DNA from 4 places in the Mesorhizobium sp. M0217 genome. Region 3 is predicted to be linked to each of the others. Evidence: predicted binding sites of a transcription regulator. Region 3 holds the regulator's gene; each other region holds the start of a gene.
What was found. Region 3 encodes PhoB, which activates phosphate uptake and scavenging genes when phosphate is short. Its sites were predicted from a motif close to TGTCATNNANCTGTCAT; they were not measured.
Positions count from the first base shown of each region.

Region 1: the regulator PhoB is predicted to act here: its motif matches at 2,549-2,565, upstream of NKJ18_RS29215 (RNA degradosome polyphosphate kinase).
Region 2: the regulator PhoB is predicted to act here: its motif matches at 1,957-1,973, upstream of NKJ18_RS12360 (PhoX family protein).
Region 4: the regulator PhoB is predicted to act here: its motif matches at 1,733-1,749, upstream of NKJ18_RS09055 (esterase-like activity of phytase family protein).

Region 1 is NZ_JAMYSN010000031.1:54,053-58,263, reverse strand. It holds gene ppx (exopolyphosphatase) at 1-201, opposite strand, end outside; gene NKJ18_RS29215 (RNA degradosome polyphosphate kinase) at 201-2,393, opposite strand; gene NKJ18_RS29210 (zinc-finger domain-containing protein) at 2,628-2,873, shown strand; gene NKJ18_RS29205 (FAD-dependent monooxygenase) at 2,893-4,131, shown strand.
Region 2 is NZ_JAMYSN010000005.1:283,082-287,292, forward strand. It holds gene urtA (urea ABC transporter substrate-binding protein) at 1-1,203, opposite strand, end outside; gene NKJ18_RS12355 (hypothetical protein) at 1,516-1,911, shown strand; gene NKJ18_RS12360 (PhoX family protein) at 2,029-3,942, shown strand; gene NKJ18_RS12365 (GMC family oxidoreductase) at 4,007-4,211, opposite strand, start outside.
Region 3 is NZ_JAMYSN010000013.1:54,551-58,761, forward strand. It holds gene NKJ18_RS20425 (ROK family protein) at 9-1,244, shown strand; gene phoB (phosphate regulon transcriptional regulator PhoB) at 1,275-1,964, opposite strand; gene phoU (phosphate signaling complex protein PhoU) at 1,981-2,685, opposite strand; gene pstB (phosphate ABC transporter ATP-binding protein PstB) at 2,727-3,551, opposite strand; gene pstA (phosphate ABC transporter permease PstA) at 3,569-4,211, opposite strand, start outside.
Region 4 is NZ_JAMYSN010000003.1:435,694-439,904, reverse strand. It holds gene NKJ18_RS09065 (Gfo/Idh/MocA family protein) at 1-464, opposite strand, end outside; gene NKJ18_RS09060 (LacI family DNA-binding transcriptional regulator) at 659-1,684, shown strand; gene NKJ18_RS09055 (esterase-like activity of phytase family protein) at 1,846-3,321, shown strand; gene NKJ18_RS09050 (L,D-transpeptidase) at 3,400-4,188, opposite strand.

The DNA.
Region 1 (4,211 bases), on a different contig from region 3:
CGAGCGCGTCACCGCCTCGGGATCGAGCTTGCCGGTCGAAACGATGCCGCGGCCGAGACCGGCCAGCATCTTTTCGTTAAACAGCAAGGTAGGCGAGCGCGCCAGCCCTTCATAGACGACAAGGCGGATCGAGTTCGAGCCGATGTCGATGATGGACAGCGGCCGGCGATCCTGCAGCCGGCCTTGGGACGTTGAAATCATCAGCCGGTGTTCTTCTTGCGACGCTTGAACTGCGCGATGCGCTTGGGCGCATGCGACTTCAGCGCGTCACCCCGTCCCGACAGGCTCGGATTGGTCATGAAATATTCCTGCGCGTTGAACGGTTCCTCACCCTCCTCCAGCACGACGCGCCGGGAGGTTCCGTCAGCCAATACGTCGAAACTTTGCTGGTTGTCCATGATGTTGCCCAGCATGATCTGGCCAAGGATCTGTTCATGCACCGTCGGATTAGTGATCGGCACCATAGTCTCGACGCGGCGGTCGAGATTGCGTGGCATCAAGTCGGCCGAGGCGATGTAGACGATCGCCTCGTCCGACGGCAGGCCATGGCCGTTGCCGAAGCAGTAGATGCGGCTGTGTTCGAGGAAGCGGCCGACGATCGACTTGACCCTGATGTTTTCCGACAGGCCGGGCACCTGCGGCCGCAGGCAGCAGATGCCCCGCACGACGAGATCGATCTCGACGCCGGCACGGCTGGCGTCATAGAGCGCGTCGATGATGTTGGGATCGACGAGCGCGTTCATCTTCATCCAGATGCGCGCCGGACGGCCAGCCAGCGCGTAGGCGACCTCGTCGGCAATGTGCTTGAGGATACGGCTGCGCAGCGTAAACGGCGAGATGGCGATCCGCATCTCATCGGTCGGCTCGGCGTAGCCGGTGATGAAGTTGAACAGCTGGGCGACATCGCGCGCGATCGTCGGATCGGTGGTGAAGAAGGACAGGTCGGTGTAGATGCGCGCGGTCACCGGATGGTAGTTGCCGGTGCCGAGATGTACATAGTTGCGCAGCTTGCCGTCCTCACGCCGCACCACGAGCGACATTTTCGCATGGGTTTTCAGTTCGAGGAAGCCGAACACGACCTGGACGCCGGCGCGTTCGAGGTCGCGCGCCCAGCGGATGTTGGCTTCCTCGTCGAAGCGCGCCTTGAGCTCGACCAGGGCGGTCACCGACTTGCCGGCCTCGGCCGCGTCGACCAAGGCGCGCACGATCGGGCTGTCGTTGGAGGTGCGGTAGAGCGTCTGCTTGATTGCCACCACCTCCGGGTCGGCCATTGCCTGGCGCAGGAACTGGACCACCACGTCGAAGGATTCATAGGGGTGGTGGACGACGATGTCCTTCTCGCGGATGGCCGCGAAACAATCGCCGCCATGCTCGCGGATGCGCTCGGGAAAGCGCGGATTGTAGGGGGTGAACTTCAGGTCGTCGCGCGGCACGGCGACGATCTCGGAAATCTGGCTGAGCGCCAGCGGGCCGGTCAGAACGCTGATGCGGCTCGAAGAGACGCCAAGCTCGCCGGCGACGAACTCGCGCAATTCACCGGGCATCGACTTGTCGAATTCGATGCGGATGACCGAACCGCGGCGGCGCCGCTTCAGCGCCGTCTCGAACAGGCGCACGAGATCTTCCGACTCTTCCTCGACCTCGATATCGCTGTCCCGGATGATGCGGAAGGTGCCGGAACCCTTGACCTCATAGCCGGGGAACAGCTTGCCGATATAGAGGCCGACAGCCTCCTCCAGTGGAATGAAGCGAACGTGCTGCTTGCGGTCGGGCAGGCGGATGAAGCGCTTCAGCGCCACCGGCAGGCGCAGAAGCGCGCTCATCTCCTCGCCATTCTTGCGGTGGCGCAATTGCAGCGCCATCGAGAAGCCGAGATTGGGAATGAACGGAAACGGATGCGCCGGGTCGATCGACAGTGGAGTCAGGACCGGGAAGACCTGGTCCTGGAAATGATCTTCCAGCCAGACTTTCTCATCCTTGGTCAGTGCATCGCGGGTGATGCTCTCAATGCCTTCCTTGTTGAGCAGCAACATCAGCGCCGAAAGGCTGTTCTGCTGGTCCTCCTGCAGCCGCTCGACCTCGCGCAGCAATTGTTCCAGCTGCTGCTCCGGCGTGCGGCCGTCGGGGCTCTTGAGCGCAATGCCTTCGCGCACCTGGCCGGCAAGGCCGGCGACGCGGACCATGAAGAATTCGTCGAGATTGGCGGCTGAAATCGACAGGAAACGGACGCGTTCGAGCAGCGGATGGTGCTGGTTCTGGGATTCCTCGAGCACACGCCGGTTGAACTGCAGCCAGGAGAACTCACGGTTGACGAACCGATCGGGGTTGCCGCCCTCGGGGCTCGCCACCTCGACATTGATGAATTCGCTCTGCACCGGCTTCAGTTCGTTCATGGTTCCTGCTCTTCCCCCGCCAACCGTCCCTTGGAGCGCCGCTGGACGTGCCATGCCTCTAACACGCTTTTGTGGCGCATGACCCTTCGGCGAAAACCGTTCCGATTTCAGGGACATGCACTTAACCGGCTCAACGTATCCTCTGACAGGCTTTTGCGACAGTTTCATTTCATCGATCTTGCAAACAGGCCTGTTATGTTCCAGATGCTTTTCGACGAGATCAAGGAGACGACGATGGCAGGCGGTTCCATTCCCCATTTCCAGAACGATGCGGGCCATCCGGCAATCGACATCGGCGTCAAGGAATTCATGTGCACCGGCGCCAACCCGCCCTTCGACCACCCGCATGTGTTCCTCGACATGGGCGACGACAATGAAAAGGTCTGTCCCTACTGCTCGACGCTCTACCGCTATTCGGCGAAGCTGAGGGCGACGGAAACGCTGCCGGCCGGTTGCCTTTATATCGACCAGGCCGCCTGATCCTTCCGCGACAAGCCCGATGGAAGACATCAGGTCCCGGCAGGTCATAATCGCCGGGGCCGGCATCGCCGGGCTGACCGCTGCCCTTGCCTTCGCCGGACGGGGTTATCCGGTAAAGCTGATCGAACAGGCACAGCACCTAGACGCGGCCGGCGCCGGCATCCAGCTTTCGCCCAACGCAACACGCATTCTTGGAAAACTCGGCGTGCTCGACCGGCTGCTGCCGGCAGCGTTGCGGCCGGAAGCGGTCGTGCTCAAGGACGCCGGGACGCTGCGCGAACTGGCGCGGGTACCGCTTGGGCAAGCCGCCGAAGCGCGCTGGCAGGCGCCTTATCTCGTCGCTCACCGCGCCGATCTGCAGGCAGCGCTGCTGGCGCAAATGGCGGAACGGCCAGAGATTGAGCTCATCACCGGCGCCCGCGTGACCGGCATCGTCAAAGACGCGCAATATGTCGCCGTGACCGCCGAAGTGGACGGCCGCGAGATCGAGGCACGCGGCAAACTGCTGGTCGGCGCCGACGGCGTCTGGTCGGCGGTCAGGGCGCAACTCGCAGGCGAGGACTTCGTCAAAAGCCGTTTTTCGGGCGAACTCGCCTGGCGGGCTACAATCGCGGCCGACGGTGCGGCCGGAGAGGCCTTTGCCGCGATCGGCGCCGCCGACTGCGTCACCACGTTCCTGCATCCAGGCTTCCACATGGTCGCCTATCCCGTCAGCAAAGGCCGGGCCTTCAATCTCGCCGCATTCACCAAGGGTGAGCGCATGGCCGAAGGTTGGTCGGGCCATGCCGATCCCGCGATCCTCACGGCTGCCCTGCGCGGCACCGCGCCGGGCCTGACGAAGCTTGTGGCACTGGCTGGCCCATGGACGGCCTTTCCGATCCACACCGTCGAACAACAGCGGTGGACGAGCCCGCGGGGCATCGCGCTGATCGGCGACGCTGCGCATGCGATGACGCCGTTTGCCGCACAGGGCGCGGCAATGGCGATCGAAGATGCCATCACGCTTGCCGACGCTATCGCCGATTTCCCTGGCGATCTGCCCAGAAGTTTTCAAATCTGGGAAAATCTTCGGCGGCCGCGTGTCGCCAAGGCCGCGCGTCGTGGGGCCGTAAACCGCCTCGCCTGGCATGCTGCCGGCCCGGTGGCGATCGCCCGCAATCTGTTCCTGGCCATGCGCTCGCCCGACAAGCTCGCCGCCGACCTCGACTGGCTCTATGGATGGCGAGCGGACACTCGGCAGTCTAGATCGTCGACGTAGCGATCCTTCCCACTCCCCTCTGTCCTGCCGGACATCTCCCACTCAAGGGGGGAGATTGGATGTCGCCGTCGCCTTCGCCA
Region 2 (4,211 bases), on a different contig from region 3:
GGACCATTCGTCGCCCATCACGAGGCCGGGCGTCTGCGACACGGTCTCGAACTGGCCGTCGGCCTGGATCTCGCCGATCAGCACCGGCTTGGTGATGTGATGGTTCGGCATCATGGTCGAATAGCCGCCGGTGAGGTTCGGCACGGACACGCCGACCATGGCGTCGATGACCTTGTCGGGATCGGTGGTGCCAGCCTTTTCGACCGCCTTCACCCACATGTTGAAGCCGATATAGTGAGCTTCCATCGGGTCGTTGGTGGTGCGCTTGTCATTCTTGATGAACTTGTGCCAGTCGGCGATGAACTTCTTGTTTTCGGGTGTGTCGACGCTCTCGAAATAGTTCCAGGCAGCGAGATGGCCGACCAGCGGCGCGGTATCGAGACCGGCCAGTTCTTCCTCACCGACCGAAAAGGCCATGACCGGGATGTCCTCGGCCTTGATGCCCTGGTTGCCGAGTTCCTTGTAGAACGGAACGTTGGCGTCGCCATTGACGGTCGAGACGACGGCGGTCTTCTTGCCGGCCGAGCCGAATTTCTTGATTGCGGAGACTTCGGTCTGCCAGTCGGAGAAGCCGAACGGCGTGTAGTTGACCATGATGTCTTCGGCGGCGACGCCCTTGGCCTTCAGATAGGCCTCGAGGATTTTGTTGGTGGTTCGGGGATAGACGTAGTCGGTGCCTTCCAGCACCCAGCGCTTCACCGAGCCACCGTCCTCGCTCATGAGATAATCGACGGCAGGAATCGCCTGCTGGTTCGGGGCGGCGCCGGTGTAGAACACGTTGCGCTCGCTTTCCTCGCCCTCATACTGGACGGGGTAGAACAGGATGTTGTCGAGTTCCGAGAACACCGGCAACACCGATTTGCGCGACACCGAGGTCCAGCAGCCGAACACGGCGGCGACCTTGTCCTTCGAGATCAGCTCGCGCGCCTTTTCGGCAAAGAGCGGCCAGTTGGAGGCCGGATCGACAACGACCGCCTCGAGCTTCTTGCCGAGCAGACCGCCCTTGGCATTCTGCTCTTCGATGAGCATCAGCATGGCGTCTTTCAGCGTCGTCTCCGAAATCGCCATGGTCCCCGATAGCGAATGCAGAATGCCGACCTTGATCGTGTCTTCGGCGGCCTTGGCCGGAGACGACATCGACAGGCCGGCGGCGATCACGCCCGCCGAAAACATTTTTGTTATTGTGGAGAAATTACCCCTCATACCGAAGACTCCCAAGCTGTTTGATTGCACCGCGACAATGCAAAGCAACTGCCGTGCCAAACGCGAAGGCGCCGCTCACAAAGATGGAATAGCCGAGCGTTATCAGCCGGTTGGTATATGAGCTGGAGAAACAAAAAGGCAGCCGGTAAAAATTGATTGAGGCAAATTTGCGCAGCGCACACCACTTTTGCCTAATTTTCGCCCAATTGAGACAAATGCCTAGTTTTTGATCTCCGGCCGTGGGTTCCGGGCGAACAATGTTGCGGCACCGCGCAAAAATAGGGCAAGCTCGCCCTTCAAAAGAGAGACGTCATGACATCTCGCATCTCACGCATTTCCTGCATCCTGCTGCTGATGGCAACGAGCGGCGCCGCGCGCGCCGATTTCAGCGAGGGCAAACTTCCTGACGGCACCTATCATTGCGAGGTCTATTTGCTCGGCGCCTTCCTCAACCTCGGCGACATCACTATCAAGGGCAATGTCTATACCGGCCCGGTGACGTTCGGAACGGCGCTGCAAGGCTACAACTATCAGATGAACGCCAATGGCGAGATCACCTGGCTCGGGCCGCTGGGCGGCTATACCACCGGTGGCAACTCCGTCTCCATGACACAGGCAACACTGGACGGCGAGACCGCCCCGTCATTCGACATCATTCTGAAGCAGCCCGACGGCGCCTTCACCGCCTCGACCTGCACCAAGGGCTGAGCGATGCGTAGTGCCGCGCCCAGTTGCGGCAAAACCTTCCTCTTATGTCATGTGAATGTTGCCTAAGCAGACTAGGGCAACGGTGCGCCGTAACATCCACCCTGAGAGGCAGACACCATGGCCAATACACCGTCTTCATCCTCCCCCGTCATCCGCGAAATCATTGCCGAGCGCGTCTCGCGCCGGTCTCTTTTGAAAGGCAGCCTCGCCTCCGGCGCGCTGATTGCCGGCGGCAGCTTTGTCGGCTCCTTGTTTGCCGGCGAAACGCATGCCGCCGCAGCGCAGTCGACGCTCGGCTTTCCCGAGCTGAAGCGGGTCTACGACAAGACCCATGCCGCCGCCGAAGGCTATGAGACGACCATCGTCGCGCGCTGGGGCGACCCGCTTGCAGCCGGCCTCGCCGAATTCGACGGCAACAAGGTCGCGGCGGAGGAACAGGAAAAGCGCTTCGGCTACAATTGCGACTACATCGCCTTCATGCCGCTGCCCAAGGGCACGGTGAATTCCGATCATGGCCTGCTCTGCGTCAACAACGAATACATCTCGCCCAATGTGATGTTTCCGGGGATGACCGAGGGCGATGCCGGCAAGACGATGACCAGGGAACAGGTCAATCTCGGCATGGCCGCGATGGGCCATTCGATCCTCGAGGTGCAGGTGAAGGACGGCAAGTGGGAAACCGTGGCGGACAGCCCGCTCAACCGCCGCATCACCGCCAACACCGAAATGACCGTTTCCGGACCGGTTGCCGGCCATGCGCTGATGAAAACTTCGGCCGACCCGACTGGCACGAAAGTGCTCGGCACCAGCTATAATTGCAGCGGCGGTTTCACCCCCTGGGGTACGGTGCTGACCTGCGAGGAAGGCGTGTCCGACATTTTCGGCGGCGACCCGAAAAAGGCGCCGACTGCCGACCTGCTCGACCGTTACGGCTTCGACGGCTCCGACATCTATGGCCGCGGCCGCTTCCATGACCGCTTCAACCTCGACAAGGAACCGAACGAGGCCAACCGCTTCGACTGGGTGGTCGAGATCGACCCTTACGATCCTCAGTCCAGGCCGGTGAAGCGCACGGCACTTGGCCGCATGTCGCATGAGGCCTCGACCGTGGTCCTCAACAAGGACGGCCGCGTTGTCGTCTATATGGGTGACGACGACTATTTCGAATATATGTACCGCTTCGTCTCGGCCAAGGCCTATGACAAGGCCAACCCGGCCTCCGGCGCCGATCTGCTCGACGATGGCGTGCTGTCGGTCGCCCGCTTCGATGCCGATGGCTCGATGACGTGGCTGCCGTTGGTGCACGGCCAGGGCAAGCTTACCGTCGAGAACGGTTTTGCCGACCAGGCCGAGGTGCTGTTGAAGACGCGGTTTGCGGCAGATGCGCTCGGCGCCACGCCGATGGACCGGCCCGAGGACATCGAGACCAATCCGGTGACCGGCCGCGTCTATGCGGTGATGACCAAGAACAAGAAGCGCGACCAGTCAAAGGTCAATCCGGCCAACACGCGGCCGGAAAATCTCTGGGGCCATATTGTCGAACTGATCCCGCCCGGCGGCCGCGGCGCGGATGCCGACCACACGGCGGAAAAGTATGCCTGGGACCTGTTCGTGCTCTGCGGCAACCCGAAAGATGCCAAGGTTGGCGCCACTTTTCATCCGGACACGTCGGACAATGGCTGGTTCGTCTGCCCCGACAACATCACCTTCGACCCGGCGGGGCGGCTGTGGGTGGCGACGGACGGCGCCAATGATTTCGACCTGCCGGACGGCGTCTATGGCGTCGACACCGAAGGTGCGGCGCGCGGCCTGCCGAAGCTGCTGTTCACCTGCCCGCACGGCGCCGAAGCGACCGGCCCGTGCTTCACGCCGGACGGCACGACTTTGTTCCTGTCGGTGCAGCACCCTGCGGAAGATGCCGAGACGCTCGACAAGGCGCAGACGCTATGGCCCGATTTCAAAGACGGCCAGTTGCCGCGACCTTCCGTCGTCGCCATCCGCCGCAGGGACGGACAGCCGGTCGGCGCATAGTGAGTCCTAGTGAAAAAGGCGGAACGCGCCATGCGCGTTCCGCGTAGCGATCCGGGAGGACGGCTCAGATCGTCTTGGCCGACATTTGCGAAGCGATGTATTCGGCCTGGCGGATAGCCAGCGACACGATCGTCAGCGTCGGATTTTCAGCCGCACCGGTCGTGAACTGGCTGCCGTCCGACACGAACAGGTTCTTGATGTCGTGCGCCTGGCCGTGCTTGTTGACGACGCCGTCTTCCGCCTTTTCGCTCATCCGGTTGGTGCCGAGA
Region 3 (4,211 bases):
GAAAACAAATGTCGGTTGGGATCCGCCACGACGATCTGCGCCGTCGCAACCGTGCGATGGTGATTTCGGCCGTGCGCCGGGCCGGCCAGCCGTCGCGGACCGAGATTGCGGCGACCACCGGCCTCAGCCATTCGACGATATCGGCAATCTCGTCTGATCTAATTCAAGAAGGCATCCTGATTGAAGGCAAGCCTGGCGAGACCGGCTCGCTGAAACGCGGCCGGCCGCAGGTCGGCCTTGGCCTCAACCCGGAAGCGGCGGCGGTCATGACCGTGGTGCTGTCGCTGAACTTCCTCTCCGTCACCGTCATCGACTATGCCGGCCAGGTGGTCGCGGAAGAACAGCGCCGGCTCGACACGCTGACCATGCCGCGCGACGAGCTGATCGGCGAATGCGTAGCAATCGTCGGGCGGCGTCTCGCGGACCCGGACCTCGATGTCCAGAGCATCGCCCGCATTGCCATGGGTATCCAGGGCATCACCGATTCGCAGGCGCGGGCCATGCTGTGGTCGCCAATCACGCCACTGACCGACATTGCCTTCGCCGACATGTTGGAAGCGGAATTCGGCATTCCTGCCACCATGGAGAACGACTGCAATATGATGGCGGTGGCCCTGCAATGGCGCCAGCCCGAGCGCTACCGCGACAATTTCATCGCGATCCTCTTGTCGCACGGCATCGGCATGGGGCTGGTGCTGAAAGGCGATCTGTTCACCGGCACCCATTCCTCGGGCGGCGAGTTCGGCCACATGATCCACCGTCCGGGCGGCGCGCTCTGCCGCTGCGGGCGGCGCGGCTGCGTCGAGGCCTATGCCGGAAACTACGCCATCTGGCGCAGCGCCAAAATGATGAGCGAAGATGCCGAGCCGGTCGATATCGGCGACGCTGATATGCGCGCACTCGCCGCGCGCGCCCGCGAAACCGATGGCCCGGAGCGCGAAGCCTATCGCAAGGCCGGTGAGGCGCTCGGCTTCGGCCTCGGCAGCCTGTTTGCGCTGATCGACCCGGCGCCTGTCGCCATGGTTGGCGTCAGCGCCGCCGCCTTCGACCTGATCGAGCCGGCATTGCGCGAAGCGATCGCCCAGACCGCCGGCGGCCAGCACTCGAAATCGATCTCCTTCGACACCGAGCCCAACGAGCTGCCGCTGATCCGCGAAGGCTGTGCCATGCGCGCGCTCGGCTTCGTCGATCAGGAGATTTTCGCGCCGGGCATTCAGGCCAAATCCGGCAAGCATGTCGCCTGAATGGCCGGCAACGGCGCGACGCGCAGCATCCTAGTCTTCCCTGATCGCGTAGCCGGCGCCGCGAATGGTACGGATGACATCCGGCATGCGGCCGTTGTTGACCGCTTTGCGTAAGCGCCCGACATGGACGTCGACGGTTCGCTCGTCGATGTAGATCGTCTCGCCCCAGACATTGTCGAGCAGCTGGCTGCGCGAGAACACGCGGCCGGGATGGCGCATCATGAATTCGAGCAGCCGGAACTCGGTCGGTCCGAGCCTGATCTCGCTCTTCTTGCGGTAGACACGGTGCGACTCGCGGTCGAGCACGATGTCGCCGACCTTGAGCACGCTGGACAGCACTTCCGGCTTGGCCCGGCGCAGCAGCGCCTTCACGCGCGCCATGAACTCCGGCGTCGAGAATGGCTTGACCAGATAGTCGTCGGCACCGGTGGACAGGCCGCGCACGCGATCGCTTTCCTCACCGCGCGCGGTCAGCATGATGATCGGCAGCCGCTCGGTTTCGGGCCGCACTCTAAGCCGCCGGCAGAGCTCGATGCCGGAAACAGCGGGCACCATCCAGTCGAGCACCAGGAGATCGGGCACGTTTTCCTGCAGGCGGATCTCGGCCTCGTCGCCGCGTGTCACCACCTCGACGTGATAGCCTTCGGATTCGAGGTTGTAGCGGAGGAGCACGCCTAGCGGCTCCTCGTCCTCCACGACCATGATGCGTGGCGCGATCATAGGCAGTTCACCCTCATCAGGCCGGCGTGGCCATCGCCGTCTCGTCCTGCTTCGGACGATTGGCGGGCAATTGCTGGCCGGTCAGCACATAATACGCATTTTCGGCGATGTTGGTGACATGATCGCCGATGCGCTCAAGATTCTTGGCGCAGAACAAGAGATGCGTGCAGGCGGTGATGTTGCGAGGGTCTTCCATCATGTAGGTCAAGAGCTCACGAAACACGGACGTGTATTTGACGTCGATGCGCTCGTCGTCATTCCTGAGTTTTGCAAGAGCTGCCGCATCGGTGGCGGCATATTCCTCGACGACGCCTTGCACCTGGATCAGCACCAGCTGCGCCATGGCATCGATGGAGTGCGAGAGGTCGCGCGGCGTGACGCTCAAGCCCACGGTGCCGACGCGTTTGGCGATGTTCTTGGCGAGATCGCCGATGCGCTCGAGGTCGCCGGCCATGCGGATCGAGCCGACCACGGCGCGCAGATCGTTGGCCATCGGCTGGCGCTTGGCGATCAGCGTGATGGCGCGGTCGTCCAGTTCGCGCTGGCGCGCATCCATGATGGCGTCGTCGGAAACGACACGCTGTGCCAGCGCATTGTCCGAATTGAGCAGCGCCCTGGTCGAGCCGCTGACCATCGAGCCTGCCAGATCGCCCATGTCGCGGATCAGCTTGCTGATCTGCCCGAGCTCTTCATCGAAGGAGGCGACGGTATGTTCACCCATGATCTTGGTCCTCGTGCCTGAAAATTCACCCGCCGGACGGCTCAGCCGAAGCGGCCGGTAATGTAGTCCTGGGTGCGCTTGTCGTCGGGGTTGGTGAACATCTTGTCGGTGGCGCCCTCCTCGACGAGATAGCCGAGATGGAACATCGCCGTGCGCTGCGACACGCGCGCCGCCTGCTGCATCGAGTGGGTGACGATGACGATCGTGTAGTTCTGGCGCAGTTCGTCGATCAGCTCCTCGACACGGGCGGTGGCGATCGGATCGAGCGCCGAGCAGGGCTCGTCCATCAGGATCACCTCCGGCGACACGGCGATGGCGCGCGCGATGCACAGGCGCTGCTGCTGGCCGCCGGACAGGCCGGTGCCGGGCTCCTGCAGGCGGTCCTTGACCTCGTTCCAGATCGCCGCCTTCTTCAGGCTCTGCTCGACGATCTGGTCCATGTCGGACTTGCGCTTGGCCAGCCCATGGATGCGCGGGCCGTAGGCGACGTTCTCGTAGATCGACTTCGGGAACGGGTTGGGTTTCTGGAACACCATGCCGACGCGGGCGCGCAGTTCGACGACATCGATGTTCTTGTCGTAGATGTCGTCTTCATCGAGCGTGATCTTGCCGGTCACCCGCGCCGAATCGATGGTGTCGTTCATGCGGTTGAGGCAGCGCAGGAAGGTCGACTTGCCGCAGCCGGACGGGCCGATCAGCGCCGTCACCTGGTTCTGGCGGACGTCGAGATTGACGTCGAACAACGCCTGCTTCTCGCCATAGAACACGCCGACCTTGTCGCCGCGCATCTTGATGACTTCGTTCGACTTGGCGTTCATTTTGTCGCCCACTGCATTCTCAAGGGACTGTTCGGTCATGATGTTCATACCAAATTGCCTTTTTTCTACCAGCGCCGCTCGAACCGGCGCCGGAGCACGATCGCGGTGATGTTCATGGCCATGAGGAAGACGAGCAGGATGATGATGGCGCCGGACATGCGCTCGACAAAAGCGCGCTCAGCCTCGTTTGCCCACATATAGATCTGAACCGGCAGCGCGGTCGCCGGATCGAAAGGCGTCGTCGGATAATCGGCGACGAAAGCGACCATGCCGATCAAGAGCAGCGGTGCTGTCTCGCCGAGCGCACGCGCCAGGCCGATGATGGTGCCGGTAAGGATGCCTGGGGCGGCAAGCGGCAGGATGTGATGGAACACCATCTGCATCTTGGAGGCGCCGAGACCTAGGGCCGCCGAGCGGATCGACGGCGGCACCGCGGCGAGGGCGGCGCGCGTGGCGATGATTATGGTCGGCAATGTCATCAAGGTCAGCACCAGGCCGCCGACGAAGGAAGCCGAGCGCGACATGCCGAGGAAGTTGATGAACACGGCAAGGCCAAGCAGACCGAAGACGATCGACGGCACCGCCGCGAGATTGTTGATGTTGACTTCGATCAGGTCCGTAAAGCGGTTCTTCTTGGCGAACTCCTCCAGATAGATGGAGGCGGCGACGCCGATCGGCAGCGCCAGCAACAGCACGATCACCATCATG
Region 4 (4,211 bases), on a different contig from region 3:
ACGAAGAAATCGGCATGGATGCTGGTTGGCTTGCCGATGGCGCCGGAGTCGAGAAAGCGCCTGATGCGCCGGACATTGGCGACGTAGCGGCGGTTCTGCACGACCGCATGGATACGCCCCGCGTTACGTGCCGCATCGACGATGGCGCGCGCGTTTTCCGGAGTATCGGCCAGCGGCTTTTCCGTCAGCAGATGGCAATTATGGGCAAAGGCGGCAAAGGCGACATCACGCCGGGCGGCTGGAACCACGACATCGAACACCGCGTCGGGCCTGGTCTGGTCGAGCACCGCGTCGAGGCTGGTGCCGATTACCGCGCCGTCGAGCCCGTATTCGCGCGCCCTCGCCTTCGCCCGTTCTGCGTCGAGATCGACCAAGCCGACAATGGCCAGCCCGTCGATCTGCCTCGCGGCATCGAGCCAGGCCTTGCTCATCGCACCACAGCCGACGAGGACGGCATTCATCATCCGGCATTCCTCCCGTCCGGTCCCTCCAGACCGAATGTCACGGCATTTCCGGCACCACCGTAAACGTTTCTCCGTAAACGTTTACGAGAACACACCCGATGGCGTAGAATGTCAATCGGCTGCCAGCGAAAATCATCCCGAAGCCTTGGCCTGGGCGGCAGCCGGTGCTAGCCAAGACAGGGGGAGAACTGTCCTTGGCGTCCAGCATCCATGACCTTGCGCGTCACCTGAACATTTCGATCGGCACCGTGTCGCGGGCGCTGAACGGCCGCGCCGACGTCAATGCCGACACCCGCCAGCGCGTGCTCGCCGCCGCCAAGCAATTGAACTATTCGCCCAACCAGTCCGGCCGCAGTCTGCGGCAAGGCACCACCCATTCGATCGCCTTCATGCTGCAGCCGCATCCGGGCGACCAGCAATATGGCGAACCCTTCTTCATCCCGTTCCTGATCGGTCTGCAGGGCCGACTGGCCGAGGATGACCTGGATCTGATGGTCGTCATGGGCGAGCCCGGCCAATATCAGCAGGAGAGGCTGCGCCGCGTGGTTGAGACGCGCCGAGCCGACGCGGTCGTGTTGGCCAATACACGGCGGGAAGACGATCGGATCGACTATCTCAGCAAGGCTGGCTTTCCCTTCGCCACGCTTGGCCGAAGTCAATCCGGCGACGACACCTATCCTTCGCTCGATATCGATTTCGAGAGGGCGGGTGATGAAGCCGTCGACCGGCTGGTCGCGCGCGGCCACCGCCGCATTGCCGCCATCCGCCCTTCGCTGGATCTCAACTTCGGCTACCTGTTCCTCGACGGCTACCGCAAGGCGCTGGGGCGGCATGGCATCGAAGTCGACCCCGGCCTGATCGCCGACGGCTTCATCAACGAGGCCGGAGGCTACCAGGTGACGCCGCGCGTGATGCTCTCCAAGGACCGGCCCACAGCCATCATCTTCAACAATGACGCAATGGCGCTCGGCGGCTGCAAGGCACTGGCCGAGATGGGCATCAGGCCCGGCCACGACATCGCGGTGATCGTCATCGTCGACACGCCGCTCTGCCGTTATTTCTCGCCGGCGCTGACCGCCTTCCGTCCGTCGCTGGAGCCGATGGGCCGGCGGCTGGCCGAAATGCTGCTGGCCTCGCTTCCCGCCTTTGCCGGCCCGGAAGGTCCGCGCATCATCCGCGAAGTCTGGCCGCTGGAACTGATCGCCCGCGACAGCGATTGATCATTGCGCTCTTCCCTCTCCTACAAGGGAGAAGGAAGAGGCCCTCTCTGTCACGCAAGTATCATGTTCGCGTCCTAGACCGCTTTGCGAGAGGGCGACATCGTCGATGCGATGCGGTGGCCCCTTTGCGCCGCTCAAGGCTTGTCACAAAAAGGATCTCCATGAAAATCTCGCACCGAACCGTGTCGCTCGGCGCCGCGCTGGCGCTGTTTACCGCCCTGACCCCTGCCCTTGCCGACAGCACCGCCACCGTTGGCGGCTTCGTCAACAAGGGCCTGGTCGGCGTCGGCCGCATCCCGGCCGATCAGAAGGACAAGTTCGGCGAGACCTTCGGCTCCGGCTCCGGCATGTCCATCGACGCCGCAAGCTGGACCCGTGGCGCGGACGGCTACAAGGGCTCGCTCTGGTTGCTGCCGGACCGTGGCTACAATGTCGTCGGCACCACCGATTACCGGCCGCGCCTCAACACTATTCATATCGAATTCACGCCGACCGCACTGGGCGCCACGCCCACCTCCGGCCAGGAACAGACAGGCGTCAAGGCGACGCTTGCCGATTCCCTGCTCCTCACCGACGACAAGGGCGCTGACGCCACCGGCCTCGATCCGCTCAACGGCGTGCGCGCGGCCAATGGCGACCTGCCGATCCTGCCCGAGGCCAATGGCAAGCTGGCGCTCGACAATGAGGCGATCGCGCGGCTGCCCGACGGCACCATGTTCATCTCTGACGAATACGGCCCCAACATCTACCGCTTCTCGGCCGACGGCCATCTGTTGTCGGCAACGCAGCCGCCCGCCGCTTTGGTGCCGATGCGCAAGGGCGCGCCGAACTTCGCCTTCGACAATCCGGGCCCCGGTGCAGCCGAACCCGATCCGAAGGATCCCGAAACCGGCCGCCAGAACAATCAAGGCCTCGAAGGCATGGCGCTGACGCCGGACGGCAAGTCGCTGATCACTGTGCTGCAGTCGGCGCCCCGCCAGGATGGCGGCGATTCGCCCGCGACGCGCCAGAACACCCGCGCGCTGGTCTACGACGCCTCCGACCCGGCCCATCTCAAGCTGGTGCATGAATATGCCGTGCCGCTGCCGGTGTTCAAGGACGCCAAGGACAAGACCAAGGTCGCCGCGCAGAGCGAAATCGTGGCGCTGTCGGACAAGACCTTCCTGATGCTGGCGCGCGACAGCGGAAACGGCCAGGGGGTGAAGGGCGATACTTCGCTGCTGCGCCAGATTTTCGTCGTCGACGTCTCTGGCGCCACCGACATTGCCGGCGGCGCCTTCGATGCCGCCGACAAGCCGCTGGCGCCCAAGGGCGTGCTCGACCCCTCGGTGACCCCGGCCAAGCTGACGCCGTTCATTGACATCAACGACAACAAGGAACTCGGCCGTTTCGGCCTGCATGACGGCAAGCCGAACGACAAGAACAATCTCTCGGAGAAGTGGGAAGCAATGTCTGTGGTCAGCCTGCTCGATCCGGCGCTGCCCGACGACTATTTCCTGTTCGTCGGCAACGATAACGACTTTCTCACCCAGGACGGTTTTCAGGTCGGCGCGCCCTACAAGGCCGACGACGGCGCCGATGTCGACACCATGTTCCTGGTCTATCAGGTCACGCTTCCGGGCCTCGCCAAGAAGTAGCCGTTTACGGAAAGGCGGACGCGCCCGGCGCGTCCGCCTCTAAACGTTTGTCGGCGATCAGCGATGCCGTGAAGGCACCTATTTCAAAATCTCCGCATCCCTTGGCACGCCGGCATCGATCGGCTCGGCGGTCCGGCTCGACACGGCCATGATCTTGCCTGCGGCCGACAGGTTCGGGCGCACATAGACCTGGGCTACGCCGTTGACCCGGCTGTAGAGGTCGATAATGTCCTGGTTCATGAAGCGCACGCAGCCCGACGACGCGTTCTTGCCGATGGAATCCCATTCCGGCGTGCCGTGCAGCCGGTACATCGTGTCCTTGCCGTCGCGGAACAGATAGAGCGCACGCGCGCCGAGCGGGCTCTGCGGTCCCGGCGGCATGCCGTCCTTATATTTCGCCAGTTCCGGCCGGCGCTGGATCATTTCGGGCGGCGGCGTCCACACCGGCCATTTCTTGCGCGCCTGGATCACGGCGCTGCCGGTCCAGCCAAACCCGGCCTTGCCGAGGCTGACGCCATAGCGCATTGCCTTGCTGCCGTCGCGCACCAGATAGAGAAAATGCTCGGATGTATCGACGACGATCGTGCCGGGTTTTTCGCCGGTCGGATCGTCCACGATCTGGCGCACGAACTTCGGATCGAGCTTGGCCACGGGGATTGCCGGCAATGAAAAGCCCTCATCGACGCGCGCCGAATACATGGTGGCGGCATCGCCCAGAGCCGGTTCGGGCGCCGGAGCGGGCGTTGGCGGCACCACGACGTCGGTCGTGGTGCAGGCTGAAAGCGCCATGGAAGCGGCACCCAAAGCGGATATTCCAAGAAACGCGCGCCGGTTCAGGCGCTCGGAAAAAAGCGGATTGTCGGACATGATCCCCCCAGCCTATTCATCAT